DNA from 4 places in the Pseudogulbenkiania sp. MAI-1 genome. Region 1 is predicted to be linked to each of the others. Evidence: predicted binding sites of a transcription regulator. Region 1 holds the regulator's gene; each other region holds the start of a gene.
What was found. The regulator FNR, encoded in region 1, switches genes on or off when oxygen is low (the NO sensors DNR and NnrR bind a similar motif). The targets are predictions, from matches to a motif close to TTGATNNNNATCAA.

Region 1 (7,373 bases):
TCGCGGTGCTGGGCTACGCCGAGCACATCGACGATCCTTCGGTGCTGGCCCCGGTGCTGGCGCGCATCGCCCACAAGCACGTCAGCGTGGGCATCCGCGCCGAGCACTACCCCATCGTCGGCCATCACCTGCTGTCGTCGATCCGCGAGGTGCTGGGCGAGGCCGCGAGCGACGAGCTGATCGAGGCGTGGAAGCTGGCCTATGGCCAACTGGCCGACCTGCTCATCGACGCCGAGCAGCAGATCTACACCGACACCACGCTGAGCCGTGGCGGCTGGTCGGGCCAGCGCAGCTTCACGGTCGGACGCAAGGTCAAGGAAAGCGACGAGATCACCTCGTTCTATCTTTATCCCTCCGACAAGGGCGCGGTGCCCGGCTTCCGCCCCGGCCAGTACATCACCGTCAAGCGCTTCGTGGAGGAATGGGGCGTGCAACAGCCGCGCCAGTACAGCCTGTCGGATGCGCCGGGCCGCGACTACCTGCGCATTTCGGTCAAGCGCGAAGCCGGCAACGGAACCACCCCGGCCGGCCGCGTTTCCAACCTGCTGCACGACACCGTGCACGAGGGCGACCAGCTGGAACTGGCCCCGCCGTGTGGCGACTTCTTCCTGCACGAGGAGCGCGACACCCCGGTGGTGCTGGTCAGCGGCGGCGTCGGCCTGACGCCGATGATTTCCATGCTCAACCACCTGGTGCTGAGCGGCAGCCCGCGCCGCATCGCCTTCGTCCATGGCTGCCGCAACGGCGCGGTACACGCCATGAAGCGCCACGTCCGCCAGATCGCCGCCGAATGCGACAACGTCAGCAAGGTGGTGTTCTATGAGGAAGTGAAGGCCGGCGACAAGCAGGGCGAGGACTACGACCTGCAGGGCCGCGTCGATCTGTCCGCCGTCCGCGACCAGGTACTGCTGCCGGAGGCCGACTACTACCTGTGCGGTCCGCTGCCCTTCATGCTGGCGCAGCGCGACTGGCTGCTGGGCGAGGGGGTCGAGGCCGGACGCATCCATTACGAAGTGTTCGGCTCGCACACCGTGGCCGGCTGATTGTGAAGCGCGGGCGGGAGGGGTATCCTGCCCGCATCACGCCAGACAGAACCGATCATGCAGTTGACCCGCTTTACCGACCTCGGCCTCCGGGTATTGATGTACCTGACCCACCGCGAGCGCGGCACCCCGGTGACCATACCGGAAATCGCCGAGCGTTTCGCCGTGTCGCGCCACCACCTGGTCAAGGTGGTGCACTTCATGGCGCAGCAGGGCTGGCTGGTCACCACCCGCGGCAAGGGCGGCGGGCTGGCCTTGGCGCGCCCGGCCGATCACTACCGGCTGGGCGACGTCATCCGCACGCTGGAGGGCATGAGCGATCTGATCGACTGCGCCGAACCGCCCTGTGCGCTGCGCAGCGGCTGCCAGCTCAAGTCCGCACTCGACGTCGGGCTCACCGCCTTCTTCGAGGCGCTCAACCAGTTCACGCTGGCCTCCGCCGTGGCCGAACCGACCGGCGAGGCCATCATCCGACTGCACCGCCGGCCGCGCCCGCTGGCATCGGACGCCCCCTGACCGCCCCAGCGTCTGCCGGCCGCTGGCCGGAAGTTTGCTTGTCCTGAAAAGCATCTGCGGTGCGCGATATCGCCACACCGCCCACCGGGCCGCACGGCCCTCCTCCTGCCGCAGCGTCGCGGCAACACATCCCCGCAACAGAGCCGACCTAGGCTGTATCGGTCGGCCTCTTCGAGAAAGGGAGCACAGATGAAAACCACTGACATCGCATTGGCCCTGCAAGGCGGCGGCGCGCACGGCGCCTTCACCTGGGGCGTGCTGGACCGGCTGCTGGAAACGCGGCGCTTCCGTCCCACGGCGCTGAGCGGCGCCAGCGCCGGTGCCCTGAACGCGGCGCTCTTGACGCACGGCTTCATGCAAGACGGCTACGACGGCGCGCGCGAGGCGCTGAGCCGGTTCTGGCACCAGCTCTCGGCGCTCTATCCCTGGCCGGCGGCCCACACCCCACCCGCCGCGCTGCATGGCTTGCTGTTCCTGTCGCGCGTCCTCACCTCGGACCAGCTCAACCCGTTCGACTACAACCCGCTGCGCGAGCTGATCGACGCCAGCATCGATTTCACCCGGCTGCGCAGCAGCCGTATCCAGCTGTTCATCGCCGCGACCCACGTCAACAGCGGCCGCCTCAAGCTGTTCCACACCCATGAGCTGAGCACCGAGCATCTGCTCGCTTCCGCCTGCCTGCCGCAACTGCACCACACTGTCCATATCGACGGCGAGGCCTACTGGGACGGCGGGCTGACCGCCAATCCGCCGCTGTTCCCGCTCGCCTACCAGGGCCAAGCCAGCGACATCGTGCTGGTGACGCTGGTGCCGCAGCGCTGGGAGGAGACGCCCGACAGCGCGGGCCACGTCGACCGCCGCCTCAACGACATCAGCTTCGGCTCGTCGCTGCACACCGAGCTGCAGGGGCTGGCCATCGCCAAGCGCGAGGCCGACAAGAGCCTGCTGAGCCTGGGCCGGCTGGAGCGGCACCTGCGCCGGCTGCGCCTGCACCATATCGATGCGGACGCCACCACCGGCCAGCTCGACAGCCTGAGCAAGCTCACGCCGCATCACGGTCTGGTGCAGGAGCTGTTCGCCGCCGGACGCGAGCGTGCCCAGGCCTGGCTGGAGGACCATGGGGAGGCGGTGGGACAGAAAAGCACGATGCGGCTGTTGCGGCGCATCCACTGAGGCACGGCACAGGGGCGGCAAGAGCCCGCCCCCGGAGTCGCGCCCCGCTCAGATGGTGCGCGAGTAGCGCGCCTTCGTCTGGCGCTCGCGCAGGTGGCGGTCGAAGGCCATGGCGATGTTGCGGATCAGGAAGCGTCCCTTGGGCTCAACCATCAGGAAGTCGCCGTCGAAGGTCAGCAGGCCCTGCTGCTGGAACTCGCGGATGGCCGGCATCTCGGCGGCGAAATAGTCGGCGAAGACGATGCCGTGCACCTGCTCGATGGCCTCCACCGACAGCGCGAAGCGGCACATCAGCGCCTGGATGATGGAGCGGCGCAGGATGTCGTCGCCGTCCAGCACCATGCCGCGCAGCACCGGCAGGCGGTTCTCGTCGAGCGCGGCGTAGTAGCCTTCGAGATCCTTCTCGTTCTGGCTGTAACAGGGGCCGACCTTGCCGATCGACGACACGCCGAAGCCGATCATGTCGCAGTCGGCGTGCGTCGAGTAGCCCTGGAAGTTGCGCTGCAGGCGGCCCTGGCGCAAGGCCACGGTAAGGTCGTCCTCGGGCTTGGCGAAGTGGTCCATGCCGATGAACACGTAGCCGGCGGCGGACAGTTGCTCCACCGAGTGCTGCAGGATGTCGAGCTTGACCGGCGGCAGCGGCAGATCGGCCTCGTTGATGCGCCGCTGCGGCATGAACACGGTCGGCAGGTGGGCGTAGTTGTAGAGCGCGATGCGGTCCGGCCCCATGGCGATGACCTTGTCGACCGTTTCGGCCACCGAGGCCTGCGTCTGCAGCGGCAGGCCGTAGATCAGGTCGACGCTGACCGAGCGGAAGCCGGCCTCGCGCGCGGCGTCGATCACCACCCGCGTCTCTTCCTCGCTCTGGATGCGGTTGACCGCCTGCTGCACGCGCGGCTCGAAATCCTGCACCCCGACGCTCATGCGGTTGAAGCCGAGGCGGGCGAGATGCAGCACGGTTTCGCGCGTGACCTTGCGCGGATCTATCTCTATGGAATATTCTCCCTCCGCCAAGAATTCGAAGCGGGTTCGGAGTATTCCCATCAGCCGCTCCAGCTGTTCGTCCGACAGGAAGGTCGGGGTGCCGCCGCCGAAGTGCAGCTGGATGACTTTCTCGCGCTGGCCCAGCACGTCGGCCACCAGGTTGACCTCCTTCTCGAGGTAATCGAGGTAGCGGTCGGCGCGGCTCTTGTCCTTGGTGATGATCTTGTTGCAGCCGCAGTAGTAGCAGACGGTGTTGCAGAACGGCAGGTGCACGTACAGCGACACCGGCCCGCTGTTGGCGCCGATGCGGCGCTGCTGCAGCCAGTGACGGTAGTCCTTGGCGGTGAAGTCGTCGGTGAAGCGGTCGGCGGTCGGGTACGAGGTGTAGCGCGGGCCGGCGCCGTCCAGACGGGCGATCAGGGCGCGGTCGAATTCGCAGCGCGTCGGTGAAAACGGGTGGTGGGTGGCGTTCATGATGTCTCGCGATGGAAAAACCAGTGGTGGGCTGGTAAATTTGCGACAAACCACCCGCAAACGCTTTGACCGATATCAAGGCCCAACGCTTTGATCAACATCAAGGCTTACTTAACACAAGCAGAATCCCGCATGACTGACTCGACTGTTGTTCCCCTGCAAGCGCTCAAGGTCTCCTGCTCCAACTGCACGCTGCGCGAACTGTGCCTGCCCTTGGGACTGAACCGCGAGGAAATGACGCGACTGGATGCGGTGATCCGTCAGAGCCGGCGCCTGAAGCGCGGCGAGGCGCTGTTCCGCAACGGCGAAGGCTTCAAGTCGCTGTACGCGGTGCGCACCGGCTTCTTCAAGACCTGCATCTCCAGCCAGGACGGACGCGAACAGGTCACCGGCTTTCACATGTCGGGCGAACTGATGGGCCTGGACGGCATTTCGGCCAACGTGCACGGCTGCAACGCCATCGCGCTGGAGGACAGCGAGGTGTGCGAACTGCCGTTCAACCGCATGCAGAACCTGGCGCTGGAGATTCCCTCGCTGCAGCACCATTTCTACCGGCTGATGAGCCGCGAGATCGTGCGTGACCACAACGTGATGATGCTGCTGGGCAATATGAAGGCCGAGGAGCGGCTCGCCGCCTTCCTGCTCAACCTGTCGCAGCGTCTGACGGTGCGCGGCTTCGCGGCCAACGATTTCATCCTGCGCATGAGCCGCGAGGAGATCGGCAGCTTCCTCGGGCTCAAGCTGGAGACGGTCAGCCGCACGCTGTCCAAGTTCCAGCAGCAGGGCTGGCTCTCGGTGGACCACAAGCACATCCAGCTGCTGCAGCCCGAGCAGCTCAAGCAGCTGGTCGCCGGCTGCGCCAACGCCCATCCCACTCCGGGCCACTGAGCCCTCCCTGAATCGCCGATTTCGGCGGCGTCAGGCCGCCGGGGCGGTCAGAGCGCGCCGTTCACCGGCTTGCCGAGGGCGAGTTCGTGCACCGCGTCGAGCAGTTCGGCCAGCCGCGCCGGCGGCGGCCAGGAGGGTGGGCAGACGAAGCCGCGCGCCACCTCTTCCCAGCCGCCGTTCGCCAGCGGCAGCACCTCGGCCACCAGTTGCGGCGCTTCCGCCGCCGCCAGATGGCGGCGCAGCGTGTCTTCCTCCAGCGTTTCCGCCTCCTCCACCCGCGCCGGTGCCAGCCAGCGCAGCCGCGGCAGCCACACCCAGCGCGACTCCAGCGAGCGCCGCGGCCACGGCGCCAGCAGCGGCCGCGCCCAGCCGGTCAGCGGGTCCGGCGCCAGCGGCGGCTCCAGCAAGACCGCATGCGGGTAGAACAGCCAGCCCGCCAGGCGCGCACCGGCACGGCAGCCGGCGAAACCGTCCGGCAGCAGCGGCTGTGCCGCTTCGTGGCGCGACAGGGCGAGCTGGTCCTGCAGCTTGGCGGCCTTCAGCGCCCAGGCGTCGCGCAGGCTGGGGCCGACCAGGGTATGGCGCCCCTCGCCCAGCATCAGGTAGAACTTGCTGGCGGTTTCGAGGTGCCACGGTTCGCCGTCGATGCGCAGCAGGAAGTCGAATTCGCCGATGGTGCGCAGTTGGCCGTTCTGCACCTGCAGGTTGGCCGCCACGCACTCGATGTGCGGCACGTGCTGGAACCAGAACGCCAGCAGGTTTTCGGCATAGCGGCCGAGACGGGTGGTCGGACGGGCGGAAAGCCAGTCCACCAGGGAACGGGGATCGTGATCGAGTTCGGCCAACAGCGCCGGGCCGGCATCGCCCAGCAGGCGCTCGGGCAGGATGTCGGCACCGGTGAGCCAGGGCGCCGGCGCCGTCAATAGAAAAGCCAGATCGCGCACCGCCGGGTGCGCGTAGGGCAGGTAGAAGGTGCTACTGCTCGCGCCGGCCGTCATCGCGATGGGCCACGCGCTGCACCTGCTTGAGGAAGCCGCGCAGGATGTCGACTTCTTCGCGCAGCAGGTTGGCGCGGTTGAACAGCGTGCGCAGGCGGCGCATCAGGCGCTCGCCGTTGCGCCGCTCGTAGTAGCCGATGTCGGCCAGGGTCTGGTCGAGGTGGCCGCAGAAGCCTTCCACCTCGTCGCGCGTGGCGCTCTCAGCGTCAGCGCGCAGGTAGTCGACGCCGACGCCGGTGTGGCTGAACAGTTCGTAGGTCATCACCTGTACCGCCATCGCCAGGTTGAGCGAGAAGTACTCGGGGTTGCCGGGGATAGTCACCAGCCGGTTGCACAGCTCGACTTCGTCGATCGACAGGCCGAAGGTCTCGTTGCCGAACACCAGCGCCACCTGCTCGCCGTCGCGTGCGCGCGCCACCAGCTCGGGCGTGGTCTCGCGCGGCGTCGACAGCGGCGTGGTCAGCTCACGCCGGCGGCTGGTCAGCGCGCAGGCCACGGTGACGTCGGACAGGGCTTCGGCCAGGGTGCCGACCACCACGGCGTGCTCGAGCAGGTCGACCGCGCCGGAGGCCAGGGTCTCGGCCTCGGGGCTGGGGAAGGTCTTGGGCTCGACGAGGTAGAGCCGCGACAAGCCCATGGTCTTCATCGCCCGCGCCGCCGAGCCGATGTTGCCCGGATGGCTCGGACGCGCCAGCACGACACGAATGTTCTTCAAAAAATCAGGGACTTCGGGTTTCTTCATTGGCAATTTCGCATTAAAATGGACGGCTTATCAAAAGCCCGCCCACGAGCCGGGTTTTTTCGTTCCTTAACCCAGATTGTTTCCAGCGACGATTTTCCCCACCGGGAAAGCCGGAGCTGTGTCTTTACTAGAGGCCGTCAATGCATCCCATGCTCAACGTCGCGGTGAAAGCCGCCCGTCGCGCTGCTGGCATCATCCAGCGCGCGTCGCACAACGTCGACACCATCCGCGTCGAGAAGAAGCAGAACAACGATTTCGTTTCCGAAGTCGACCACGCCGCCGAAGAGGCGATCATCTCGACCATTCTCGACGCCTACCCCAAGCATGGGATTCTAGCAGAAGAGTCCGGCGCCAAAGGCCTGGGCAACGCCGAGTTCGAATGGATCATCGACCCGCTCGACGGCACCACCAACTTCCTGCACGGCCACCCGCAGTACTCGGTCTCGATCGCCTTGATGCACAAGGGCCAGATCCAGCAGGCCGTGGTGTACGACCCCAACCGCAACGATCTGTTCACCGCCTCGCGCGGCGTCGGCGCTTTCCTCAACGACCGCC
Region 2 (7,373 bases), 310 kb from region 1:
AAGGCCGGGGTAGAGCACCAGGTACACCACGCTGAAGATCAGCGTGATGTAGAACAGCATCATCCACCAGCGCGGCAGCGGGTTGTTGTATTCCTCCAGGTCATCGTCCCAGACATGGCCGACGGTCTCGACCTTGTCGCCCTTCTTCAGGGTGGTCTTGGACTGGGTGAACAGCAGGTAGGCGAGGCCCACGATGCCGACGATTACCACGACGGCGATGTATACGCCCCAGAAATCACTCACGAAATCACTCATTGTTTTGCTCCGTTGGAAGCCGGGTTGTCGTTGCCGGCTTCCTGCACCTTGTCGTCATCGAGGAAGAGCTGATCGGCCACTTCCTCGTACCGCTTCCTGGATTTTTTGCTGTAGGCGCCCACCAGGATCACGATGAAGCTGACGAAGCAGAACACCGTGAACAGGCTGCGCCCCAGATTGGTCCAGTCCATGGCTTAACGTACGTTCTTGAGTGCAAGACCGAGACCTTGCAGGTAGGCGATGACAGCGTCCATTTCCGACTTGCCTTGCGCCTGGGCGGCAGCTTCGGCGATGTCCTTGTCGGTGTACGGAACGCCTACCTTGCGCAGGGCTTCCATTTTCTTCGGCAGCACTTCGGCGTCGACCAGGTTCTTGGCCAGCCACGGGAAGGCCGGCATGTTGGATTCCGGTACCACGTCGCGCGGATTCACCAGGTGCACGCGGTGCCATTCATCGGAATAGCGGCCGCCGACACGGGCCAGATCCGGGCCGGTGCGCTTGGAGCCCCACTGGAACGGGTGGTCGTAGACCGATTCGCCGGCCACCGAGTAGTGGCCATAGCGTTCGGTTTCGGCGCGGAACGGGCGGATCATCTGCGAGTGACAGTTGTAGCAGCCTTCGCGCACGTAGATATCGCGACCGGCCAGCTGCAGCGCGGTGTAGGGCTTGACGCCGGCCACCGGCTCGGTGGTGGATTTCTGGTACATCAGCGGCACGATTTCCACCAGCATGGCCACGCTGATGACCAGCAGGGTCAGCACGATCAGGTAGCCGACGCGCTCTTCGATCAGTTTCTGAATCTTTTCCATGTTCTTCTTACCCTTTCCGCTTAAGCGTGTGCCGAGGCGGTGACGGCCGGGATCTTGGCGTCGACGGCGCGACCGGCGGTGACGGTACGGAAGGTGTTGTAAGCCATGACCAGCATGCCAATCAGGTACAGGGCGCCACCCAGGAAACGGACGAAGTGGTACGGGTAGGTGGCCTTGACGACTTCGGCGAAGGCGTAGGTCAGGGTGCCGTCCGGGTTCAGCGCACGCCACATCAGGCCTTGCATCACGCCGGAAATCCACAGTGCGGCGATGTACAGCACCACGCCGACAGTGGAGAGCCAGAAATGGGCCTCGATCAGCTTGACGCTGTGCATCTCTTCACGGCCGAACAGGCGCGGCAGCAGGTAGTACATCGAGCCGATGGTGATGAAACCGACCCAGCCCAGGGCGCCGGAGTGCACGTGGCCGACGGTCCAGTCGGTGTAGTGCGACAGGGCGTTCACGGTCTTGATGGCCATCATCGGGCCTTCGAAGGTGGACATGCCGTAGAACGACAGCGACACCACCAGGAACTTCAGGATCGGATCGGTGCGCAGTTTGTGCCAGGCGCCGGACAGGGTCATGATGCCGTTGATCATGCCGCCCCAGGACGGCGCGAACAGGATCAGCGAGAACACCATGCCGAGCGACTGGGTCCAGTCGGGCAGGGCGGTGTAGTGCAGGTGGTGCGGGCCGGCCCACATGTAGGTGAAGATCAGCGCCCAGAAGTGCACCACGGACAGGCGGTAGGAGTAAACCGGACGGCCGGCCTGTTTCGGCACGAAGTAGTACATCATGCCAAGGAAGGCGGCGGTCAGGAAGAAGCCCACGGCGTTATGGCCGTACCACCATTGCACCATGGCGTCCACGGCGCCGGCGTAGACCGAGTAGGACTTCCACAGGGTGACCGGCACTTCCAGGTTGTTGACGATGTGCAGCAGGGCCACGGCCAGGATGAAGGCGCCGTAGAACCAGTTGGCCACATAGATGTGCTTGACCTTGCGGATGGCGATGGTGCCGAAGAACACGACGGCGTAGGCGACCCAGACCAGGGTGATCAGGATGTCGATCGGCCATTCGAGTTCGGCGTATTCCTTGCCGGAGGTGATGCCCAGGGGCAGAGTGATGGCCGCGGCCAGGATCACCAGCTGCCAGCCCCAGAAGGTGAAGGCGGCCAGCTTGTCCGAGATCAGTCGGACGTTACAGGTGCGTTGCACCACGTAGTAGGACGTGGCGAACAGGCCGCAGCCGCCGAAGGCGAAGATCACGGCGTTGGTATGCAGCGGGCGCAGGCGGCCGAAGTGGAAGTAGGGCCCAAAATTGAGCTCCGGCCACACCAGCTGGGCGGCGATGACGACGCCCATCAGCATGCCAACAATGCCCCAAACGACGGTCATGATGGCAAACTGGCGCACCACCTTATAGTTATAAGTGGATTGCGATTCCATTTAAGATTTTCTCCAAGGTTGCTAACTCAGAACTTTTTTACAAACCGTATCGACTTGAAGCCCAGCTTTCCGTCCCCATGTGGAAAGGGGCTTCCCGCCGTTGAAATTCCGAACTTGAGATAAATCAAGGGCATGATCGTTGCCCGGGACGCGGCGCTGCGCGCAGTGGCGGCAACAGACGCTGTTCCCCCATTTATTTAACTCGCCATTCTAAAACAATTGCATCAGCCGGACCAGCCGTGGCTTGTGGTTTCGGGCCGTCTCGTCCTGTCTGTGGCCCTGCTGTTTACCTCCCGGGTTGCCCCCGCCCGTTGCTGCGACTCTTCCGGATTATATTGTCATGGGGCAAGGGCCCTTTGATTTGGATCAACTCGCCTTGCCGGGCAGCATTCCGCGCGGCGCGGTGCTAGAATCGGCGCTTTTCGCCATGACAGGTAATTCGCCATGACCGTGCCCGTCCGCTACCAGATACTCCCTCTCTCGCCCGAGGCCCATCTGTTCGAGGTGGTCATGACGGTGGAGCGTCCGGCGCGGGAAGGGCAGATCGTGCGCTTGCCGGCCTGGATTCCCGGCAGCTACCTGATCCGCGAATTCGCGCGCCAGATCGTGACCTTGCAGGCCGAGTCCGCCGGTAAGACGGTGGTGCTGACCCAGCTGGACAAGCACAGCTGGCAGGCGGCGCCGGTGAAGGGGCCTCTCACCCTGCGCTACCAGGTTTACGGCTTCGACCTGTCGGTGCGCGGGGCGTACCTCGACGGCGAGCGCGGCTTCTTCAACGGTACCAGCGTGTTCCTAATGGCGGAAGGCTACCAAAGTAGCCCTTGCGAGGTGGCCATCCTGCCGCCCGAGGGCAAGGAGTTCGCCAACTGGCAGCTCGCCACCAGCCTGCCGGCGCTCGAGGTCAAGAAGAAGACCGGCTTCGGGGTGTACCGCGCCGCCGATTACGACGAGCTGATCGACCACCCGGTGGAGATGGGGTGCTTCGAGCGGGTGAGCTTCAAGGCCTGCGGCGTGCCGCACGAGTTCGTCGTCGCCGGCCGCTTCCGCGCCGATCTCAAGCGCCTGGCGCGCGACGTGAAGAAGATCTGCGAATGGCAGATCGAGCTGTTCGGCCGGCCCGCCCCGTTCGAGCGCTACGTGTTCCTGCTGTTCGTCGGTAAGGACATCTACGGCGGGCTGGAGCACCGCGCCTCGACCGCCCTGGTGGCCAACCGCGACGACCTGCCACAGGCGGGCGATAAGGACATCGGCGACGGCTACCTGCGCCTGTTGGGGCTGATCAGCCACGAATACTTCCATAGCTGGAACGTCAAGCGCCTCAAGCCTGCCGCCTTCTCTCCCTACGACCTGAGCCGGGAGAACCATACCCGCCTGTTGTGGGCGTTCGAAGGCGTGACCTCGTATTACGACGACCTGACTCTGGTACGCTGCGGCCTGATCGACGAGAAGCGCTACCTGGGCCTGTTGGCCGAGACCATCAGCGGGGTCGAGCGCGGTGCGGGGCGGCTCAAGCAGACGTTGGAGGAGTCCAGCTTCAACGCCTGGACCAAGTATTATCGTCAGGATGAGAACAGCCCCAACAGCCTGGTCAGCTACTACACCAAGGGCGCGCTGGCGGCGCTGGCGCTGGACCTGCTGATCCGGCGCGAGACCGGTGACGCCAAGTCGCTCGACGACGTGATGCGCGCGCTGTGGCAGAAGTGGCTGGCCGACGGCCAGGGCTTGGCCGAGGACGAGTGGGAGCGCATCGCGGAGCGGAGTACCGGTGTCGACCTGCGCGTGTTCTTCGATCTGGCGCTGCGTTCCACCGCCGATCTGCCGCTGGTGGAATTGCTCGCCACGCAGGGGGTGCAGATGGCGCTGGAGCCGGCAGACGGCCCGAACGACCGCGGCGGCGTGGTGGAAACACTGGCGGGCAAATCGGCGCGGCCGGTGTTGGGCGTGCGCAGCGCCGCCGATCCGTTGGGCATCCGCCTGACTCACGTGCTGGACGGCGGCGCGGCCCAGCAGGCCGGACTCTCCGGTGGCGACGTAGTGGTGGCCATCGACCGCCTGAAGGCAAGCGATCTCGACAAGGCGCTGGCGCGCTTTCAGCCGGGCGAGACGGTGAAACTCCACGCCTTCCGCCGTGACGAACTGATGACATTCAACGTGCGGCTGCAGGCGGCACCGGCCGATACCTGCCGATTAGTGCTGCAACCTGCCGGCGCGCGCTGGCTCAAACACTAAAAACACGGAAATATCGATTCCGCCAGGCCCGCCATCGCCGGGCCGAATTGTCGTTGCGGCGCTATCCCGCCGCAGCGGTGTCTGCGCGGCTGGCCGACCACGCCAGCGAGCAGCAGCAAGGCGGGGTCATCTGAAACGGCCCTTGATTAGGTGAAGACATGGCCCAGCAACCCGAAGTGAAATACCTGAAAGATTACCAGGCTCCCGCGTTCAATCTCGACCGCGTGGATCTGAAGTTCGACATCTTCGACGAGGTGACGCGCGTCTATTCGCGCCTGCTCGTGCGGCGCCATAGCGGCCATGACGACAATGAGCTGCGGCTCGACGGCAGCGCCAGGCTGATGGCAGTGGTGCTCGACGGCGAAAGGCTGGCCGAAGGGCGCTACCGCCTGGATGGCGAGCAGCTGGTGATTCCCGACGTGCCGGACAGCTTCATCCTGGAGATCGAGACCGAGCTCGATCCGGCCGCCAATACCAGCCTGATGGGGCTCTACGCCTCCAACGGCAACCTGTTCACCCAGTGCGAGCCGGAAGGGTTCCGCAAGATCACCTATTACCTCGACCGCCCGGACGTGATGTCCAAGTTCACCACCACCATCGTCGCCGACAAGCAGAAGTACCCGGTGCTCTTGTCCAACGGCAACAAGGTGGGCGAGGGCATGGTCGACAAGAAGCGCCATTGGGTGCGCTGGGTCGACCCCTACCGCAAGCCGGCCTATTTGTTCGCCCTGGTGGCGGGGCGGCTGGCGGTGCGGCGCGACAGTCACACCACCCCGGGCGGGCGCCAGGTGACGCTGGAGGTGTGGACCGAGCCTGCCGACCAGGACAAGGTGGCGCACGCCATGGAGTCGCTGAAGCGCGCGATGAAATGGGACGAGGAGCGCTTCGGGCTGGAGTACGATCTCGACATTTACATGATCGTGGCGGTCGGCGACTTCAACATGGGGGCGATGGAGAACAAGGGCCTCAACATCTTCAACACCAAGTACGTGCTGGCGCGCCAGGAAAACGCCACCGACGACGACTTCCACAACGTGGAAGGCGTGATCGGCCACGAGTACTTCCATAACTGGACCGGCAACCGCGTCACCTGCCGCGACTGGTTCCAGCTGTCGCTGAAGGAAGGGCTGACGGTATTCCGCGACCAGGAGTTCTCGTCCGACATGTCGAGCCGGGCGGTGTGCCGCATCAGCGACGTGAAGCAACTGCGCGCGCTGCAGTTCCCGGAAGACGCCGGCCCGACCGCGCACCCGATCCGTCCCGAGTCGTATATCGAGATGAACAACTTCTACACCATGACGGTGTACGAGAAGGGCGCCGAGGTGGTACGCATGTACCAGACCCTGCTGGGCCGCGACGGCTTCAGGAAGGGCATGGAGCTGTACTTCAAGCGCCACGACGGGCAGGCCGTCACCTGCGACGACTTCCGCGCCGCCATGGCCGACGCCAACGGCGTGGACCTGACGCAGTTTTCTCTGTGGTACAGCCAGGCCGGCACGCCGCTGTTGAGCGTGAGCGGCCAGTACAGCCCGGCCGAGCGGACCTACACGCTGACGGTGAAGCAAAGCTGCCCGCCCACGCCGGGGCAGCCCGACAAACTGCCGTTCCATATCCCGCTGGCGCTGGGCCTGTTGGGGGAGGACGGCGCCGACCTGCCGCTGCAGTTGGAGGGCGAGAGCGAGCCGCAGGGCACTTCGCGCGTGCTGGATGTGAAGTTGGCCGAGCAGCGCTTCGTGTTCGTCGACGTGCCGGTCGAACCGGTGCCGTCGCTGCTGCGCGGCTTTTCGGCGCCGGTGCGGCTCGACTTCGCCTGGCGCGACGACGAGCTGGCCTTCCTGATGGCGCATGACAGCGACCCGTTCTGCCGTTGGGAAGCCGGCCAGACGCTGGGGCAGCGTCTGCTGCGCCAGCAGATCGCCGAATGCCAAGGCGGGCGTCAGGGGGCGCCGTCCGAAACGCTGGTGGCCGCGTTCCGCGCGGTGCTGAAGGATCATGCCGCCGATCCGGCGTTCAAGGCGCTGATGCTGACGCTACCTACCGAGGCCGAGCTGCTGGAACTGGTCGACGATGCCGATCCGGTGCTGATCCACGAGGTGCGTGAGGCGATGCTCGACGGTCTGGCGCAGGCGCTGCGCGGCGAGTGGCACGAGGCCTACGATTTGAACCAGACGCGCAGCTACCGTCCGCAGGATTCCGGCAAGCGTGCGCTGAAGAACCTCGCGCTCGCCATGCTGTGCCGTCTGGACGACGTCTGGCCGGCCGAGTCGGCCGAGGCGCAGTGCCTGCAGGCCGACAACATGACCGACCAGATGGGCGCCTTGTCGGCGCTGCGCGACCGCGCCGGCGCCGAGCGCGACCAGTGTTTCGCCGAGTTCGCCCGGCGCTGGGTCGACGATGCGCTGGTGATGGACAAGTACTTCATGCTGGTGGCGAGCTGTCAGTTGCCGGACACGCTGCAGCGCGTGCGCGAGGCGATGGAACACCCGGCCTTCTCGTTGAAGAACCCCAACAAGGCGCGCGCGCTGCTGGGCTGCTTCGGCCGCAACCAGTTGCACTTCCACGCCGCCGATGGCTCGGGCTACCGTTTCCTCGCCGAGCAGGTGGAGGCCATCGACGGCTTCAACCCGCAGGT
Region 3 (7,373 bases), 730 kb from region 1:
CGCGACTTGCTGCCAGGCGTCGCCCAAAGGACGACGGCCCCGGCCAAGGAAGATTCCTCGGTCGGGGCCGCCCGTCGCCCGTCTCACATGATGGCGGCTTCGAGCTGCACCTGCTGACGCTCGCGGCTCGGCGGATAGCCGAACAGGTTGCGGTAGGACTTGGAGAAATGCGACGAGGACAGGAAGCCGGTGGCGACGGTGACCTCCATCACGCTCATATTGGTCTGCAGCAAGAGCTCGCGCGCCCGGCGCAGGCGCAGGTCGAGATAGTACTGCGCCGGCGTGCTGCCCAAATATCGCTTGAACAGGCGCTCGAGGTGGCGCAGCGACACGCCCAGTTCGGCAGCCAGTTCGTCGAGCGAGCGCGGGTTCTCGATGTTCATTTCCATGGCCAGCGCGGCGTCGATCAGCGATTCGTGACCGGTGCCGACGCGCGCCAGCAAGGGGATGTGCTGGTGGTCGTGCTGGTCGCGGATGCGATCGACGATGAACTGCTCCGACACGTCCGCCGCCAGCCCCTTGCCGCCCTTGTGGCGGATCAGGTTGCACATCAGGTCGAGCGGCGCCGTGCCGCCACTACAGGTGAAGCGGTCGCGGTCGATCACGAACAGTTCGCTGGAGAACATGATCTTGGGGAATTCCTCGCGGATGGCCGAGAGGTTTTCCCAGTGGATGCTGCTGCGGTAGCCGTTGAGCACGCCGGCCTTGGCCAGCGCGAAGGAGCCGGTACAGACCGCACCCAGCGGCACGTCGGCGGCGGCGAAACGGCGGATCACCGACAACACCTGGTCGGTCACCGCTTCGCGCACCTGGATACCGCCGCAGACGATCAAGAGGTCGTACTCGGACGGATCGGCCGGCGCGGTGATCGGCGCCATCGACAGGCCGTTGCTGGCGGCCACCGGCTGGCCGTCACAGGACAGCACCGACCAGCGGTAGAGCTTCTTGCGCGACAGGTGGTTGGCCATGCGCAGCGGCTCGACCGCGTTGGTGAAGGCGATCATGGAGAAGTTGGGCAACATCAGGAAACCGATATGCGCCAGCGAACCGAGTTGTTGCGGGCTCATGGTGACCTCCTACGATTTGTGAGTGTGCGGACAAAGGGGGGCGCCTCGTATCGGGCGCTAATCATTTATGTTTTGTAACAGCAAGAAACGGACCAGCCCCGTCTCCCGGCTTGGCCGGCAGACGGGGCGTGCGGCCTTTAGTGGGCCTGGCCCTGGCGCGCTGCCTGGCCGCGGCCGAAGCTTTCGGTCAGACGGTCGAGAATGATGGCCAGCAGCACCACGGCGAGCCCGCTCTCGAAACCGAGACCGACGTCGAGGCGCTGGATGCTCGACAGCACGTCGTTACCCAGGCCGCCCGCGCCGACCATCGAGGCGATGATCACCATCGACAGCGCCATCATGATGGTCTGGTTGACACCGGCCATGATCGCCGGCAGCGCGATCGGCAGCTGCACCTTGAACAAGAGCTGGGTCGGGGTACAGCCAAAAGCGTGGCCGGCTTCAACCTGTTCCTTGTTGACCTGACGGATGCCGAGGCTGGTCAGGCGCACCGCCGGCGGCACAGCGAACACCACGGTGGCGAGAATGCCGGGCACGCGGCCCAGGCCGAAGAACATCGCTGCCGGGATCAGGTAGACGAAGGCCGGCATGGTCTGCATGAAGTCGAGCACTGGGCGCACAAGGGTGTTGACGCGCTTGCTGCGTGCACACCAGATGCCGGTCGGAATGCCGACCAAGAGGCTGATCAACGTGGCCGATAGGGTCAGCGCCAGCGTGGCCACGGTCTGCGGCCAGAAGCCGGTGCCGAAGATCAGCGCGAAGGCGGCCAGTACGAAGCCGGCGAAGCGCCAGCCCAGGCGCCACACGCCGAGGCCGACGAAGAAGCCCATGATCAGCCAGGGCGGCAGCGACAACAGCGCCACCTCGACCGATTCGGCGAACAGGTCGACCCCGCGGCCGAAGGCATCGAAGGCGCCGGCGTTGTTGTCGAGCAGGAAATGGATGAACTGGTTGACCCATTCGCCAATGGGCAGGAAATCGTGCGGATTGCTGATAAGGCGTTGCAGGAAGTCGGACATGGCAGGAGGCTCCATTCAGGGACGCGCCGTGGGCGCCGTCCACAAGATTTGTTCGGGACGGCGGTCAGTGCACGGCGCCTTGCAGGCGGTGTGCGGACAGTTTGGAGAGCACGCTGGTGGCGGTGATCACACCGAGGTAGCGACCGTCGCCATCGGCCACCGGCAGCGGCTCGCTCTGGCCCAGCAGGCGCTGCAGCACGTCCGGCAGACAGGAGGCCGGCGCCACCGGCGAGACCGGCACGCAACGCTCGCTCGGGATGCAGCCTTCGCTGCGCAGCGTTTCGCGCCCGACCAGACCCAGCAGCTTGTGGTCCTTGGAGACGCAGGCCACCCAGCTGTGCTTGTCGAGCAAAGCGTGGTCGGCCGGATGGCCGTTCACCACCAGCCCGGCGGCGCTCGGGTCGATCAGGTCCTTGGCCTGCAGGTAGCGCGAGGTATCCACGCTCTTGAAGAACTCGCGCACGTAGTCGTCGGCCGGGTTCTCGATGATCTCTTGCGGCGTTCCCACCTGCACCAGGCGGCCGCCTTCCATAATGGCGATGCGGCTGCCGATGCGCAGCGCTTCTTCCAGGTCATGCGAGACGAAGAAGATGGTGCGGCGCTGGCCGCGCTGCAGGTCGAGCAGGATGTCCTGCATTTCGGCGCGCTTGAGCGGGTCGAGCGCCGAGAAGGCTTCGTCCATCAGCATCAGCGACGGGTTGACCGCCAGCGCGCGCACCAGGCCGACGCGCTGCTGCATACCGCCGGACAGCTCGTGCGGGGACTTGCGGGCGAACGGCGCCAGGCCGACCTGCTCCAGCACCTTCATCGCGCGCGCCTCGCGCTCCTTGCGGCCGACACCGGCGATTTCCAGGCCGAAGGCGGCGTTCTCCAGCACCGAGCGATGCGGCATCAGGGCGAAGCTCTGGAACACCATGCTCATGTCGCGGCGGCGCAACGCCACCAGTTCAGGCTGCGACAGCCGGGTGATATCCTGACCGTCGAGCAGGATGCGCCCGTCGGTCGGGTCCATCAGGCGGTTGATCAGACGGATCAGCGAGGACTTGCCTGAACCCGACAAACCCATCAGCACGAAAATCTCGCCTTCGTCCACCGAGAACGACACGTTGTTGACGCCGACCACTTGGCCGGTTTTGGCAAACACGGTTTCCTTGGTCTCACCCGCCTTAACGAGCCGCATGGCGTCCTGCGGTTTGTCGCCGAATACCTTGTAGAGATTCTCCACAACGATCTTGCCAGACTGCATCGCTTTCTCCTTTGCCTCGGCGTGGCCGATGTACCACCGCGAACACCGTGCCGGCCATCTCCTACACAACGGAGGGAGAGGGCCTGATTCGCCTCAACAGTTGTAATAATTGATCTGTATCAAGGCAAAAGATAGGGGGGTTGCTCTATGAAAACCAACGATTAGCCGACAAGAACATGCTCAGAAACGACATCGGCAATATCGGCACCAGAACGGTAAGCCATTGAGGAAAAAGGGCTGTTCGTGCACCACGAACAGCCCTTTTTCAGTGCATGTGCACTGGCAACAATACAACACTACAACGTCAGAAAAACCGGGGCAATGCCATCAGCAAGTCAATCCCTGGCAATACATGACTATCATCGAGAATTACCTGTCCAGCACCAGCGGCGTCAGCGGGATGCTGCAGCACGGCAGGATCCAGCCCTGATCGATTTCGCGCTGGCGGATGCCTCCGCCGTGCTTCATGTCGACCTTGCCTTCCAGCAGCTTGGTCTTGCAGGTGCCGCATACGCCTTGCGAACACGAGGACGGCAGGCGCAACCCCTGCTTCTGCGCCGCGGCCAGCACGGTCTGACCGGGAGCGGTGGTGACGACGTCGCCCAGCTTGGCGAAGCGCACTTCGAAACCACCCTCGCATCCCGCCGCCTCGGCCTGACACTCGGCCTCCTCGACGACGGAGGACGCCGCCAGCTCGGCGAAATTGAAACTTTCCTCGTGATACAGCGCCATGTCGTAGCCAGCGTCGGTCAATAGCTTGCGCACGGCGGACATGTACGGCGCCGGACCGCAGCAGTAGACGGCACGCTGGCGGAAGTCGGGCACCAGCCGCTCCAGCGCGGCCAGGTCGAGGAATCCTTCCAGGCCGGTCCATTCCGGCTCAGGATGGCGGGTTTGCACGATCGCCGCCTGGCGGAAACCGGGGCGCATGCGCGCGATCTGCGTCAGCTCGTTGCGGAAGATCAGGTCGGCCGGCGAGCGCGCGCTGTGGACGAAGGCGATATCGAGTTGCGGGCCGAGGTCGGCGAGCGCGCGGCTCATCGACATCAGCGGGGTGATGCCACTGCCCGCCGACAGGAACAGGTAAGGCCGGGCCGGCGCGGCGGCGTAACTGAACTCGCCGGACGGCCCGAGCACGCTGACGCGCTGCCCCGGCTGCATGTTGTCGTGCAGCCAGTTGGACACCTGGCCGCCGGGCACGCGCTTGACGGTGATGGTGACCGTGTCGGGGCGCGTCGGCGTGGACGACAGCGTGTAGCAGCGGTTGACGGTTTCGCCGCCGATCTCCAGCTCCAGCGTGATGAACTGGCCCGGCAGGTAGGCGAAGCGGCGCGCCGGCACGGCACGGAAGGTGAAGGTACGCACGTCGTGGGTTTCGTCGTGCACGGCCACGCATTCTAGCGTGTCGTCCACCCCGGGCTGCCAGTACGGCGCCGGTTCGGTGAAGATGGCGGAGTGGATGGGTGCATTCATGATCGTGCCCTGCCTGTGTAAGCCTGCTTCACGTCTTGCCGTCTGGCCCGGGCCGGGGTGGTGCTGCCTTTACCCACCCTGCCCGCTCGCGACAGAGGGTGAACAGGTTCTGAAGACTAGAAAAACGGGCCGGCCGGCGCCGGCCCGGGGATGCGTTTACTCCAGCCCGACGCTCAGGCGGTTGATGTACCACTCGGTGAATTTCTCCACCAGCGTCTCGGTGTACGGCGAGTACGGACCGGGCTGGTAAGCCGAGCTCTTGGCGCCTTTATGGGACTCTTCCACCAGGCGGCGGTCCTGGTCGTTGGTGGCGTTCCACACCGCGGTGAGGTTCTCGACGTCGTAATCGACGCCTTCCACCGCGTCCTTGTGCACCAGCCACTTGGTGCGCACCAGCGTGGTGTCGGCCGTCAGCGGAATCACGCTGAAGGTGACGATGTGGTCGGCCATGAAGTGGTGCCAGGAGTTGGGCTGGGTCCAGAACGACAGGCCGCCGATCGAGGCGTCCTTGAAGTCGGCCAGGAGCTTCTTGCAGGCCGCCTTGGTATCCAGCGTCTGCGACTGGCCGGCGCGGTCGAGCGGCATGCGCATGGTGCGGAAGCCGGTGACGTCGGAGAGGCGCTCGACTTCAGTCGAGGGCAGGCCACAGGATTCCCAGTGCTGATGACGGTCGGCCACCATTTCCTCGTACTGACGCAGCCCCTCGGCGGTTTCGGCCTTGGGCGCGAAGCCATAGCTGTAGGCGAACAGCGAGACGGTCAGTTCAGGGTGGTTGCCGGTGCAGTGGTAGCATTCGCGGTTGTTTTCCAGCGTCAGCTTCCAGTTGCCTTGTTCGATGATGTCGACCTGCACTGCGACCTTGCAGTCGTCGATCTTGTGCGGGGCGATGTACGGGGTCATGGTCTCGGCCATGACGTCGAAGTCTTCCGGCGGATTGTCGGCCAGACAGATGAACAGCATGCCGGCCATGTTGCGCAGGTGCACCGACTTGAGGCTGTGGTGCGACAGGTCGAAGCCTTCCTGCATGTGGTCGGCGAAGATCAGCTTGCCGGTCAGGTCGTAGGTCCACTGGTGGTACGGGCACACCAGGTTGCCGACGGTGCCCTTCTCTTCCGCGCACAGACGCGAGCCGCGGTGACGGCAGACGTTGTGGAAGGCGCGGATTTCGTTGTCGTCGTCACGCACGATCAGGATCGGCTGCGAGCCGATCTGCACGGTCATGTAGTCACCCGGTTCCGGCACGTCGATCGACACACCGACATAGATCCAGTGCTTGCCGAAGATGTGCTCCATGTCGGCATCGAACACCGCCGGCGAGGTGTAGAACGGGGCTTCCAGGCTGTAACCCGGCACACGGCGGGCCACCAGTTCGCGCAGGTTCAGGGTCGGATGAAACGCGATCGTGCTGCTAGTCATGATAAGAGTTCTCCAAAACAACGCGGCTTCTAGTTGGGAAGCCGCCCCCCGGGTGGGGCGGGTGGCGGCAAATTGTTGTCAGAAATCGACGAGCTGATGGTGGCGCAGGTAGTCGAGCAAAACTTGTGCTTTTTCGACAGGATCACCTTGTTTTACGACCAGGCCAGTCGTTTTTCCGTCATCGGCGGCGATCGCGCCCAGCATGCGTTCGTGCCCGCTGGCACGGCTGGCGGCGACCAGCGGACGGGCACGGCGGCCGGCCGGCTCGTAGCGCCACTCGGCAGCCCTGGCGGCCACCGGCGCAAGCCGGCGCACCTTGCCCGCTTCCTTGCGCGCATGGGAATACGGCAGGGCCGGCGTGGCGCGCTCGTGCACCGTGACCACCACCGGCAAGGCGGCGGCGAGCGCGCGGCGCTGCCCCTTGGGCAGGAATTGCTCGATTTCGACCGAACCGCCCTTGATCGCCACCGAGAGCGCGTCGGGCAAGAGCGGCGCTTCCAGCTCCTCGGCCAGTTGGTAGGGCAACAGCGCACTACCCTGCCCGCCGCCGGAGCGGGTGCCGCACAGCACCAGCTCGGCGTCGGCAAGCTGGGCTGCCAGCAGCGGGGCGATGTCCGCGTCCTCGGCGGTGGGCAGCACCGTGACACACGACGCGCCCTGCGCCAGGTAACCGGACAGCGCCTCGTCCGACGCGGCGCCGGCGTAGAGCACGGTGAGCCGCTCGGGCGAGCCGGCGAGCTTGAGGCCCAGCGCCAGCGCGGCGCTGTCGGCGGGATGGGTACACGGGCGGCCACTCACCGGGTGGATGGCCGGGGCCACCAGCACGGCCACTTTCAGCATCGGGGTGCTCATCGGGTGTTCTCCGTCACGGGTCTGGCCGAGCGTTCGGCGGCCAGCAGCTTGTTCAGCGCGGCGATCAGGGCCTGGCAGTCTTCCACCAGGGTGAGGTCGGCGCGTTTGACGATGGGCGCCGAGGCGTCCAGGTTGACGGCGATGACGTGCCGGCATTCCTTGATGCCCTGCAGGTGCTGCACCGCGCCGGAGATGCCGAACGCCAGGTAGGCGCTGGCTTGCACCGTCTTGCCGGTGGCGCCGACCTGCTTGTCGCGGGTGAAGCGCCCGTCGTCCACCGCCACGCGCGAGGCGCCGACC
Region 4 (7,373 bases), 1.6 Mb from region 1:
CATCCTGGATCTTCTCGAAGTTGGCCGGCGTCACCTTGCTGCAGGCAACCAGAAACAGGGCAAAAAACATCACGGCAAGTGACTTCGACAGGGCTTTCATGAGCAATCCTCAAAATGGGGCTGGGGGGCCACAGCATAACAAAAGACGGGAAGCCCGCCAGCGTCAAGACAATGAGGCATGGACAGCCGGCTGAGCGATTATTTTCCGGCCGCACACAGAAATCGCTTGCCATGGGCAGCAACTCGGTGCACTATCCTCCACGCAAGATTTTCAAGTCGTAGATGTGTAGTTGTCGTCTGGCCTAAGTCCGTACCTCAGTTCGCCATTTCCCTTGATTTTCATGCACTTAAGTTCAATCGTTTTTTATAGATGGGAAATACCATGGCAACTGGTACCGTTAAGTGGTTCAATGACTCCAAAGGCTTCGGCTTCATCACCCCGGACGAAGGCGGCGACGACATCTTCGCTCACTTCTCCCAGATCAAGGCCAACGGCTTCAAGACCCTGGCCGAAAACCAGCGTGTTAGCTTCGACGTGACCATGGGTCCGAAGGGCAAGCAAGCTTCGAACATTCAGCCGCTGTAATTCTTACCGCGACTAAGCGTTTCAGAGAAAACCCGGACTGGTTCCGGGTTTTTTCATGCCTGTCTACAATAAGTCCATTCCCTTACCCGCCGGACCTCGACATGACCACTCCCAGCGACAACGACATCATCGCCGCCACCCGCCTCTGGGTGGAAAAAGCCGTCATCGGCCTCAACCTGTGCCCGTTCGCCAAATCCGTCTACGTCAAGAACCAGGTGCGCTTCGTCGTCAGCCACGCCCCGCACATCGACGCGCTGCTGGAAGAGCTCGAACGCGAGCTGCAACTGCTCGCCGACACCGATCCGGAAGAGATCGACACCACCCTGCTGATCCACCCGGACATCCTGACCGACTTCCTGGACTACAACGACTTCCTCGACATTGCCGATGAGGTCGTCGAAGAACTGGGCTACGCCGGCACCTTGCAGGTCGCCAGCTTCCACCCGGACTACCAGTTCGAAGGCACCGAAAAAGACGACATCGAGAATTACACCAACCGCTCGCCCTATCCGACACTGCACCTGCTGCGCGAAAGCAGCATCGACCGCGCGGTCGAAGCCTTCCCCGAAGCCGACGCGATCTACGAAAAGAATATCGAGACGATGAAGCGACTGGGACACGAAGGCTGGGCGGCGCTGGGGTTCGACAACCCATCCAAGCCGCACTGAGCCCGGCTCATGGGGCAGGCACCGCCGCCGATGCTTGCCTCAACCACCCCCACCATGCAACATACGGCGAGACCGTTACCGCGCCAGGCCTCCCGTGCCCCACATCCACCGCTCTCTCGTCCGCTTGATCTCGCTGAGCCTGCTCGGGCTGCTCGCCGCCTGCTCCGCCCCGCCGGGAAAGAAGCCGGTCAGCGGTGATGGTTTCAGTATCGAACAACTAGGGCAGAGCGACGGCAACCGCGTGGCCAACCTGATCATGCGCGACAACCTGGACAGCCTGAGCCTGCTGCTCGACAAGCTCTACAAGCGCAACCCATCCAGCTGGCGGGCCGCCGGCCTGGACAGCCGCGAAGAAGCGCACCGGCAAGTCATGCAGGCCATCCGCCATAATCAGCCGCTGCCGGCGCTGGGCAAGGTGCGCGCGGTAGCCGCACTCACCACGGCGTTCGACCCGAACTTCAAGGGTGACCGCGCCGGCACCCTGGTTTACGGTCTGGGCAGCATGCTGCTCGACAGCTACGGCGGCAAGACCGAGCACTACCTGCTGGATGGCCTCGACGCCGGCAAGCTCGCCAACGCTTCCTACAATATCGAAGTGGCGGCGTGGCTGCTCGCCACCCGCAAGGGAGGAGACGGCAAGCCCCTGCTGCTGGCGAACGAACTCACCGAGACCGAGCGCAACCTGACGTTCGAGAGGGAATTCGGCAAGATCGTCGGCCGGCTGGACCTCCTGGCCGCCTTCTCCGACGAGAAATACCGCCGCGCCGCCATCAACTACGGCCAGGTTCTGGTGGGCGCGCCCCTGCTGCAGTTTTTGCCACTCGACGCCGCCTCGGCAGCCGTCACCGCCCCCTAAGCGTCCGTCACTGTCCGGGAAGACATGCACGCCCATGCCCTGCCCTCCCGAGGATGGCGAATGAACTGCGCCCGCCTGACGAACACTGGGAACAGGCCCTGCAGCGTTCCCTGGTCGACCCTACGGATTTGATCTAGCATGCTTTCACCACCCAGCCGGAGAATCGCACCATGCTCCCGACCCAATTCCCCACCCCCGACGCCGACGACGAACGCCGCCATTTCTTGCAACTGGCGATAGGCGCGGGCTTTGCGCTCGCCGTTCAGCCCGTCATGGCCGGCACCATCGTCACCGACAGCGCCGGCCTGACCACAGGCCCTGTCGGCGTACCGGTGAAAGACGGCACCCTCCCCGCTTACATGGCCCGGCCGGCCACCCCCAAGGGGGCTTTGCCTGTCGTTCTGGTCGTTCAGGAAATCTTCGGCGTGCACGAGCACATCCAGGATCTGTGCCGGCGGCTCGCCAAGGCAGGCTACCTTGCCATTGCTCCCGAACTCTATTTCCGCCAGGGAAACCCGCGTCAGTACACCACCACGGAAGAACTCATCGCCAAGCTTGTCAGCAAGGTCCCGGACAAACAGGTCATGCAGGATCTCGACGCCACGCTGGCCTGGGCGGGCAGCAACGGCGGAGATGCCAAGCGCGCAGCCATTACCGGCTTCTGCTGGGGCGGACGCATCGTGTGGCTGTACGCCGCGCACTCGCAGTCGATCAAGGCCGGCGCGGCATGGTACGGCCGGCTGACGGCCGCCAGCAGCGACATGACCCCCAAGCACCCACTGGACCTCGCGGATCAGTTGCAGGCCCCTGTACTAGGCCTGTACGGAGGACTCGACAAGGGCATCCCTGTCGACACCGTCAAGGACATGCAAAACCGGCTCGCCAAGGCCGGCAGCCCTTCGCGCATCGTCCTATACCCGAATGCCGAGCACGGCTTCAATGCCGACTACCGCCCCAGCTACAACGCCGAGGCCGCCCGTGACGGCTGGAGCAAGATGCTGAACTGGTTTGCTGAGCATGGTGTCAAACCATGATCCTGCCACCCGTTTCATGCCGGAGCGCAGAATAGCTGCATTCCCGAAATAAGCACTTGTCAAACCCATGTTAAAGGGATATAATTTTTAACCTTCAATGGCGGGCCTCCCCGCATTGCACAATAGCGAACCTGGTCAGGTCCGGAAGGAAGCAGCCACAGTTATTCAGTGCAAGTGCCGGGGGTCGGGCTCGCCACCCCTCCCTCTTTTTGCTTTGCAAAGACCAGCAGTCCAGCCGGACGATCAGCTGTTCCCGTCGCCCAGGCAACCGGTTCTGTCGGCTTGCAACATAAGGAATGCGCGATATTCCAACAGGGAACACGGGAACTAAATTTTTTTGCGCACTCTAATATTCCTAATGGATTTTTTCTGCTATTTTTTATATAGCAGCACCCAATAAAAACACTTATCAAGACCGGTTACCAATTTTACGAGGCTTACCATGAAACTGTTTGAGAAAATCACCAATCCCCGCGAGATCCGGCGCAAACTTGGCCTGAACCAGCAGGAATTCTGGAGCCGCATCGGCGTCACCCAATCGGGCGGTTCCCGCTATGAAAGCGGCCGCAACATGCCCAAACCGGTACGCGAACTGCTGCGTCTCGTTCATGTCGAGCAAGTGGATCTGACCCGGGTACGCCGCGAGGACTTCGAAATCGTCGAATACCTCAAAGAGACCCACCCGGACCTGTACAAGAGTCTGCGCAAGGCGGTACGTGCCAAGCTGGACGCGACGGAAGGCTCCACCTCCTCGTCGTCGGAATCGGTTACCGGCTGATAGCCAGCCGCCCCTCCCCGGTGTCCCGCACCGAGGAGGGGCCAGCGCCGGGCCCGGGCCGGGTGCATCAATCGCCGGCGTTACGCACCAGAAGCACCGGAACGTCGACTTGCTTCAGAACGCCTTCGGCCACACTGCCCATCAAGAGATGCATCAGGCCGCTCCAGCCATGCGTCCCCATGACGACCAGATCCGCCTGCCAATTCTGCAGGTCCTCGATCAGCACCGAGGCAATCTTGTCGCCCCAGCTTTCCAGAATCTTTCCTTCTGCCTGTACGCCCAAGGTCTGTGCCCTGGACTCGGCCTGGGACAACACCTTCTCACCGGCCTGCTTGATCGAAGCCTGCAACTCCGATGCATCGAGGAACTCGGTCCCCCCCCAACCAAACTGGGCCAGGTCGACGACATGGGCGAGACACACCTTGGCGCCGACTTCTTTTGCAAGCTTGCAAGCCTCAGCCAAGGCCAGGTTGGAAGTTTCACTATCATCCACCGGTACGTAGATTCGCTGGTACATGACACGCTCCTTGTTGACAATGTCCTACCGACCGCAATGTATCAAAACCGGCACGTTCCCTTGTTGATGCAGGTTAAGGACGTGAGTAGACTCTTCCGTATTTGATCCGGAACCGACCATGGCCCGCATCGAGATCCCCTTGCCAGAGGCATTCGTTTTCGAAACTCTCCTCGATATCAGGATAGGTGATATCAATTACGGGGGACATCTCGCCAACGATGCCCTACTACGGCTGGCTCACGAGGCCCGCCTTCGGTTCTTCAAGACTCACGGATATAGCGAGCTCGACGTGGAGGGCCACGGCATCATCATGACCGATGCCGCCATCGTCTACAAGGCAGAGGTTTTTCATGGCGAAACCTTGCATTTCCAGCTAGGCTTTGCCGACCCCAACAAATACGGTTTCGACCTGATTTATCAGGCAAGCCATGGTAAGACCGGGCATGAAGTGGCAAGATTGAAAACCGGGATCGTCTTCTTCGATTACGACAAACGGAAGATCGCGCCCATGCCTGGGGTGTTTGTGACGCGCTTTCTGCGAGAACAACAAGGAGTAGTGGCATCATGAGACCTTACCCGCCCAACAGTTCCGAAGCCATAGCCCGATTGCTGGCCATGTTCCTGGTCACCGATGGCGAAATGGATCACCATGAAATCGAAGCGCTCGAGGAACTGAACGTCTACGATGTTCTGGGACTCACCCGCAAGCAATTCATGGATGTGCTGATCAGCTATTGTGACGACATCTCGGACGAGGCCGATGAACAGGATGGCACCATCCATCTCATCGACAAGGAACGCATCGACGACTTGCTGGCGGATGTCACCGACCGCAGCCGGCGCATTCTGGCCTGCGCCCTGGCCATCGACGTCACCAAGTCCGACGGCCAGATCAGCGACCCGGAAATGGCCCTGCTGCGCTACATGATGGACTCATGGGCGATCACCCTCGAGGATATCGAGAACGAATTCGTCAGGCAGTAGCCTCTCCCCACGAGCATCCACGCAGCCGCCCCTCCGACAACCGGGCGGCTTTTTGCTGCCCTGCCCGCCACCAAGACTCTTTGCCATGTCCACATACCCCGAGGACCGCCCCACCCCACCGGAAGGACCGGTTGCCGCCCAAGCCTGGGAACAGCAGATTGCCGCTTACGATCTGGCACTGCAACTGGCCGGCAAGAGCCCGCATACGCGCAGCGCCTATCGCCGCGACCTGCAGGCCCTGGCCGCCTTGCAACCCGGGCCGGCTCCTGCCGCACTTACGGCGCAGCATATCCGTCTCGCCGTGGCCCGACTCCACGCCAAGGGCCTGGTCGGTCGTAGCCTGGCGCGCATGCTGTCCGCCTGGCGGGGATTTTTCGACTGGCTGATCGAGAAGAAACAGACCGTGGCAAACCCCTGCCAGGGTATTCGCCCACCGAAAAAGCCCAAAACACTCCCCAAGGCCCTGCCGGTCGATGCCGCCAACGCCCTGCTCGATGCGCCGGCCGATCCCGAAGACGAACTGGCTCTGCGTGACAAGGCCATGTTCGAGCTGCTCTACTCCTCCGGCCTGCGCCTGTCGGAGCTCACCGGCCTCGATCTGGACGACCTCGACCTGGCGGAAGGCCTGCTCACTGCGCACGGCAAGGGCAGCAAGACCCGCATCCTGCCGATCGGACGCCAGGCCAGAGCAGCACTGGAAGAGTGGCTGGCCATCCGCCCCGCCGCCCCCGGCGAGCGCGCCGTCTTCACCGGCAAGAGCGGGCGCCGCCTGTCCGGGCGCCAGGTAGAGAAGCGCCTGGAGCAGTGGGCCCTACGGCACGGCAGCGATCGCCACGTGCATCCGCACATGCTGCGCCACTCCTTCGCCAGCCACCTGCTGCAATCGTCCGGCGACCTGCGCGCCGTGCAGGAACTGCTCGGCCACGCCAACCTGTCCACCACGCAGATCTACACCAGCCTCGACTTCCAGCACCTGGCCAAGGTCTACGACGCAGCCCACCCGCGCGCCCGGCAGGGAAAAGCAAAGGGCCCATGCAGCGACGAGGAGGCATGAAAAACGCCGGAAAAACCGGCGTTCACGTGAAGAGGCAGCTCGAGCACAGGCTCATGCCGTCAGAGATTGCCGATCGATCGCCTGTATCAGCCGCGACAACGCCGTTTCCACCGCCTGCCGGCGCACCGCCAGCCGGTCGCCGGTAAAATGGCAGACGAACGCCTCGGCCGCACCGTGGCGACTCGCCAAGGCGAACCACACCATTCCCACCGGCTTGGCGGCGGAACCGCCCGTCGGTCCGGCGATGCCCGACACGGCCAGCGCCCAGTCGGCGCCGGAACGCTGCAGAGCCCCATCGGCCATTTCCCGCACGGTGCGTTCGCTCACCGCCCCGTCTGCGTCCAGGGTCTCGGCCCTGACGCCGAGCAACTGCTGCTTGGCGTCGTTGCTGTAGGTCACGAAGCCGTAGCCGAACCAGGCTGAGCTGCCGGCAATATCGGTAATGGCGCCGGCGATGCGCCCAGCCGTGCAGGACTCGGCCAGCGTCACGCTTTCGCCGCGCGCCAGCAGGCGCTCACCCAGTTGGCGAGCCAGTTCGAACTCAGTGCTCATGACGACTCCGGAAGTGGGCGATCAGGCCGTTGGTGGAACTGTCGTGCCTCAGTTCGCCGTCGGACGACAGCTCCGGCAGGATGCGCCGCGCCAGCTGCTTGCCATACTCCACGCCCCATTGGTCGAAAGAATTGATCCCCCAGATCACCCCCTGCACGAACACCTTGTGCTCGTACAAGGCCATCAGCATGCCCAGCGCGTGCGGCGTCAGCTTGTCGATGGCCAGCGTGTTGGACGGCTGATTGCCGGGGAACAGCTTCTGTGGCAGCAGCATGTCGAGGCGGTCGCCCGACAGATCGGACAGTTCCGCCATCACCTCGGCCTCGGCCTTGCCGCGCATCAGC

Region 2: the regulator FNR is predicted to act here: its motif matches at 2,869-2,882, upstream of PSEMAI1_RS0104585 (M61 family metallopeptidase).
Region 3: the regulator FNR is predicted to act here: its motif matches at 3,442-3,455, upstream of PSEMAI1_RS0106575 (glycine betaine/L-proline ABC transporter ATP-binding protein).
Region 4: the regulator FNR is predicted to act here: its motif matches at 4,503-4,516, upstream of PSEMAI1_RS0110525 (universal stress protein).

The regions. Positions count from the first base shown of each region.
Region 1 covers NZ_AZUR01000001.1:686,010-693,382, reverse strand. Annotated here, with positions in the region: gene hmpA (NO-inducible flavohemoprotein) at 1-1,043, shown strand, start outside; gene PSEMAI1_RS0103150 (Rrf2 family transcriptional regulator) at 1,101-1,559, shown strand; gene PSEMAI1_RS0103145 (patatin-like phospholipase family protein) at 1,749-2,732, shown strand; gene hemN (oxygen-independent coproporphyrinogen III oxidase) at 2,781-4,190, opposite strand; gene fnr (fumarate/nitrate reduction transcriptional regulator Fnr) at 4,323-5,078, shown strand; gene PSEMAI1_RS0103130 (DUF1853 family protein) at 5,126-6,076, opposite strand; gene PSEMAI1_RS0103125 (RNA methyltransferase) at 6,054-6,818, opposite strand; gene PSEMAI1_RS0103120 (inositol monophosphatase family protein) at 6,959-7,373, shown strand, end outside.
Region 2 covers NZ_AZUR01000001.1:992,216-999,588, forward strand. Annotated here, with positions in the region: gene ccoP (cytochrome-c oxidase, cbb3-type subunit III) at 1-255, opposite strand, end outside; gene PSEMAI1_RS0104570 (CcoQ/FixQ family Cbb3-type cytochrome c oxidase assembly chaperone) at 252-446, opposite strand; gene ccoO (cytochrome-c oxidase, cbb3-type subunit II) at 450-1,064, opposite strand; gene ccoN (cytochrome-c oxidase, cbb3-type subunit I) at 1,085-2,512, opposite strand; gene PSEMAI1_RS0104585 (M61 family metallopeptidase) at 2,957-4,741, shown strand; gene pepN (aminopeptidase N) at 4,900-7,373, shown strand, end outside.
Region 3 covers NZ_AZUR01000001.1:1,416,812-1,424,184, reverse strand. Annotated here, with positions in the region: gene PSEMAI1_RS0106585 (GlxA family transcriptional regulator) at 84-1,067, opposite strand; gene PSEMAI1_RS0106580 (proline/glycine betaine ABC transporter permease) at 1,205-2,086, opposite strand; gene PSEMAI1_RS0106575 (glycine betaine/L-proline ABC transporter ATP-binding protein) at 2,151-3,332, opposite strand; gene PSEMAI1_RS0106570 (hybrid-cluster NAD(P)-dependent oxidoreductase) at 3,702-4,805, opposite strand; gene PSEMAI1_RS0106565 (aromatic ring-hydroxylating dioxygenase subunit alpha) at 4,962-6,221, opposite strand; gene PSEMAI1_RS0106560 (electron transfer flavoprotein subunit beta) at 6,300-7,073, opposite strand; gene PSEMAI1_RS0106555 (electron transfer flavoprotein subunit alpha/FixB family protein) at 7,070-7,373, opposite strand, start outside.
Region 4 covers NZ_AZUR01000001.1:2,239,457-2,246,829, forward strand. Annotated here, with positions in the region: gene bamE (outer membrane protein assembly factor BamE) at 1-100, opposite strand, end outside; gene PSEMAI1_RS0110500 (cold-shock protein) at 383-586, shown strand; gene PSEMAI1_RS0110505 (DUF1415 domain-containing protein) at 688-1,254, shown strand; gene PSEMAI1_RS0110510 (hypothetical protein) at 1,349-2,110, shown strand; gene PSEMAI1_RS0110515 (dienelactone hydrolase family protein) at 2,281-3,144, shown strand; RNA gene ffs (signal recognition particle sRNA small type) at 3,244-3,342, shown strand; gene PSEMAI1_RS0110520 (DNA-binding transcriptional regulator) at 3,587-3,922, shown strand; gene PSEMAI1_RS0110525 (universal stress protein) at 3,990-4,439, opposite strand; gene PSEMAI1_RS0110530 (thioesterase family protein) at 4,558-5,007, shown strand; gene PSEMAI1_RS0110535 (hypothetical protein) at 5,004-5,423, shown strand; gene xerC (tyrosine recombinase XerC) at 5,509-6,477, shown strand; gene PSEMAI1_RS0110545 (CinA family protein) at 6,529-7,029, opposite strand; gene pgi (glucose-6-phosphate isomerase) at 7,019-7,373, opposite strand, start outside.